2 regions of the Escherichia sp. XD33 genome follow, and region 1 is predicted to be linked to the other one. Evidence: predicted binding sites of a transcription regulator. Region 1 holds the regulator's gene; the other holds the start of a gene.
What was found. The regulator PurR, encoded in region 1, represses purine synthesis genes. The targets are predictions, from matches to a motif close to CANGCAAACGTTTGCNTG.
Positions count from the first base shown of each region.

Region 2: gltS (sodium/glutamate symporter) is a predicted target of PurR. The motif match lies at 1,440-1,457, and genes of this name have one in related genera.

Region 1 covers NZ_JAENDM010000002.1:105,387-107,593, reverse strand. Annotated here, with positions in the region: gene cydH (cytochrome bd-I accessory subunit CydH) at 1-37, opposite strand, end outside; gene purR (HTH-type transcriptional repressor PurR) at 336-1,361, shown strand; gene punR (DNA-binding transcriptional activator PunR) at 1,358-2,207, opposite strand, start outside.
Region 2 covers NZ_JAENDM010000008.1:56,226-58,432, forward strand. Annotated here, with positions in the region: gene gltS (sodium/glutamate symporter) at 24-1,229, opposite strand; gene xanP (xanthine/proton symporter XanP) at 1,509-2,207, shown strand, end outside.

The DNA of each region.
Region 1 (2,207 bases):
TCGTTGTTACCAGTGAAAATTTAAGGTCGGTGCTCATCAAGTTTTCTCCTTTTTTATTACCACACAAAAAGTGATATTACGCATTTTTACACACTGTGATGAAAAAATCTCCCGTCATTTATAATGATAAGTGTTTTTACCACTTCCCCTTTTCGTCAAGATCGGCCAAAATTCCACGCTTACACTATTTGCGTACTGGCCATTGACCCCTTCCTGACGCTCCGTGTCGTTTTTCCGGCGTACCGCAACACTTTTGTTGTGCGTAAGGTGTGTAAAGGCAAACGTTTACCTTGCGATTTTGCAGGAGCTGAAGTTAGGGTCTGGAGTGAAATGGAATGGCAACAATAAAAGATGTAGCGAAACGAGCAAACGTTTCCACTACAACTGTGTCACACGTGATCAACAAAACACGTTTCGTCGCTGAAGAAACGCGCAACGCCGTGTGGGCAGCGATTAAAGAATTACACTACTCCCCTAGCGCGGTGGCGCGTAGCCTGAAGGTTAACCACACCAAGTCTATCGGTTTGCTGGCGACCAGCAGCGAAGCGGCCTATTTTGCCGAGATCATTGAAGCGGTTGAAAAAAATTGCTTCCAGAAAGGTTACACCCTGATTCTGGGTAATGCGTGGAACAATCTTGAGAAACAGCGGGCTTATCTGTCGATGATGGCGCAAAAACGCGTCGATGGTCTGCTGGTGATGTGTTCTGAGTACCCAGAGCCGTTGCTGGCGATGCTGGAAGAGTATCGCCATATCCCAATGGTGGTGATGGACTGGGGTGAAGCAAAAGCTGACTTCACCGATGCGGTCATTGATAACGCGTTCGAAGGCGGCTACATGGCCGGGCGTTATCTGATTGAACGCGGTCACCGCGAAATCGGCGTTATCCCCGGCCCGCTGGAACGTAACACTGGCGCAGGCCGCCTTGCCGGTTTTATGAAGGCGATGGAAGAAGCAATGATCAAGGTGCCGGAAAGCTGGATTGTGCAGGGTGATTTTGAACCTGAATCCGGTTATCGCGCCATGCAGCAAATCCTGTCGCAGCCGCATCGCCCTACTGCCGTCTTCTGTGGTGGCGATATCATGGCAATGGGCGCACTTTGTGCTGCTGATGAAATGGGCCTGCGCGTCCCGCAGGATGTTTCGCTGATCGGTTATGATAACGTGCGCAACGCCCGCTATTTTACGCCGGCGCTGACCACGATCCATCAGCCAAAAGACTCGCTGGGTGAAACAGCGTTCAACATGCTGTTGGATCGTATCGTCAACAAACGTGAAGAACCGCAGTCCATTGAAGTGCATCCGCGCTTGATTGAACGCCGCTCCGTGGCTGACGGCCCGTTCCGCGACTATCGTCGTTAATCACCCGTTGCGGGAGTCTCTTCCGGCTCCCGCAGCCACTCCTTATTCAGCGTCTCACTATCGCCGAGATACTCAAGCAACCAGGTTAACGCAGGCGACATATCATTTTGCTGCCATGTCAGACAACATGCCGAATCCGGAAAGGGGTTTTCCAGTTCTAATGCTACCCACTTCCCCTCATTAAGCCACGGTTTGGCGAAATGTGTTGGCACCATCCCTATGCATAATCCTGCCGAGATACAGGTTGCCGATGATTCCCAGTCAGGCACGACAAGTCTTTTTTGGTTATCCAGCAACCAGGTAATACGCTTAGGTAGCGTTCGCGAGGTGTCTTCGCGCACCAACGACGGCCAGTTGCGCAACGTATCATCGCTGAATGGGCCATCCATCAACGCCAGCGGGTGGTGGCTGGCAACAACGCAACTCCAGCTTAGCATCCCCATATCCCGGAAGGCATAACGACCGCCTACCGGAATCGCGCGTGTTGCGCCAATCGCCAGTTCCACGCGCCCGTCGGAAAGCGCATCCCAGACACCGTTGAACACTTCCTGAAAGACAAGAAGTTCGACATCATCAAAATGGCGATAAAAATCAACGATCATCTGCCGTGTACGTTCTGGCCTGACAATATTATCCACTGCGATAGCTAACTGACCGCGCCAGCCGTTCGCTATCTGCTGACATTGCTGGCGGGTGATCTGCATTTTTTTGACAACAGAGCGCCCTTCTTTGAGAAACCACGCTCCAGCAGCGGTCAGCTCCACATCACGGTGCCGTCGTTCAAAGAGCGGCACCGCCAGCCACTCTTCCAGCTGACGCACGGTATAGCTGACCGCAGAAGGAACG
Region 2 (2,207 bases), on a different contig from region 1:
CACTTCTACCGCCGCTTCATCGGTTAACCGGCAAAAATCGGCAACATCAAATACAACTTAATTACCAGCGCATTGACGATATCGATAAAGAACGCACCGACCATCGGCACCACCAAAAACGCCATGTGCGACGGGCCAAAGCGTTCAGTGATCGCCTGCATGTTGGCGATTGCCGTTGGCGTTGCACCGAGGCCAAAACCACAGTGACCCGCAGCCAGCACTGCCGCATCGTAGTTTTTGCCCATCATGCGCCAGGTAACGAAGATGGCATACAACGCCATGAAGATGGTCTGTACCACCAGAATCGCCAGCATCGGCAGCGCCAGCGAAGCCAGCTCCCACAGTTTCAGCCCCATCAGCGCCATCGCCAGGAACAACGACAGGCTTACGTTACCCAGCACGGATACCGCACGCTCAAAGACGCGGTAAAAGCCCATCATTGACAGACCGTTGCTCAGAATCACGCCAACAAACAGTACACAGACGAAGGTCGGCAGTTCAAAAGCAGTGCCAGCCAAAAGTTGCGCAACAATTTTCCCCACCGTCAGGCAGATAGCAATCAGCGCGATAGTTTCAATCAGCACCAGCGAGGTGATCATGCGGCCCACATCCGGCTTTTCAAACGCCGTCGGGACTTCCTGGTCATCCGGAATACCGTTCGGCGTGGTGGAGTGTTTCACCAGATAGCGCGCCACCGGACCGCCAATCAAGCCGCCCAGCACCAGACCGAACGTTGCACAGGCCATCGCCACTTCCGTCGCATTGGTGAAGCCATAACGTTCAATGAACAATTTACTCCACGCAGCGCCCGTACCGTGACCGCCGGAAAGCGTAATAGAACCGGCCAACAGCCCCATCAGCGGATCAAGCCCTAACAGGCTAGCCATACCAATGCCAATGGCATTTTGCATCACCAACAGACCAACAACCACAATCAAGAAGATGCCAACCACACGCCCACCGGCACGCAAACTGGCAATGTTGGCGTTCAGGCCAATGGTGGCGAAGAAAGCCAGCATTAACGGATCGCGCAGGGACATATCAAAGTTGACTTCCCAGCCCATGCTTTTTTTCAGTACCAGTAGCGCTAGCGCCACCAACAAACCACCCGCAACAGGTTCCGGTATGGTGTATTTCTTCAAAAAGGAGACGGAATGGACCAACTTACGCCCGAGCAGCAACGTCAGCGTTGCGGCAACAAGCGTTGCTAAAGTATCGAGATGAAACATAGTTACTCCTTTGTATCCGCATCACTCTTTCATACTCGTCATACTTCATCGCGCAGTGGCAACCTCATGAACTATGACGGGTATCGAGTTATGCTTTCCTGGGTCAAATTCTCAGCTGTTAATGAACAAATGGCATGGATTTTAAGCAGAAAAATACCAAAAGTTATATAAAAAAGTGCATTTATCTCATTTAAATATTTAGATGAGGATGTGGCAAACGTTTGCTTTTCTCTTTCGGTCAGCTAAAATGCCCGCTTTGCTACCACGGGATTGTTTTCGATGTCTGTTTCCACCCTCGAGTCAGAAAATGCGCAACCGGTTGCGCAGACTCAAAACAGCGAACTGATTTACCGTCTTGAAGATCGTCCGCCGCTTCCTCAAACCCTGTTTGCCGCCTGTCAGCATCTGCTGGCGATGTTCGTTGCGGTGATCACGCCAGCGCTATTAATCTGCCAGGCGCTGGGTTTACCGGCACAAGACACGCAACACATTATTAGTATGTCGCTGTTTGCCTCCGGTGTGGCATCGATTATTCAAATTAAGGCCTGGGGTCCGGTTGGCTCCGGGCTGTTGTCTATTCAGGGCACCAGCTTCAACTTTGTTGCCCCGCTGATTATGGGCGGTACCGCGCTGAAAACCGGTGGTGCTGATGTTCCTACCATGATGGCGGCTTTGTTCGGCACGTTGATGCTGGCAAGTTGCACCGAGATGGTGATCTCCCGCGTTCTGCATCTGGCGCGCCGCATTATTACGCCGCTGGTTTCTGGCGTTGTGGTGATGATTATCGGCCTGTCGCTAATTCAGGTGGGGCTGACCTCCATTGGCGGCGGTTACGCAGCCATGAGCGATAACACCTTCGGCGCACCGAAAAATCTGCTGCTGGCAGGCGTGGTTTTAGCCTTAATTATCCTGCTTAACCGTCAACGTAACCCTTACTTACGCGTGGCCTCACTGGTAATTGCGATGGCGGCCGGATAT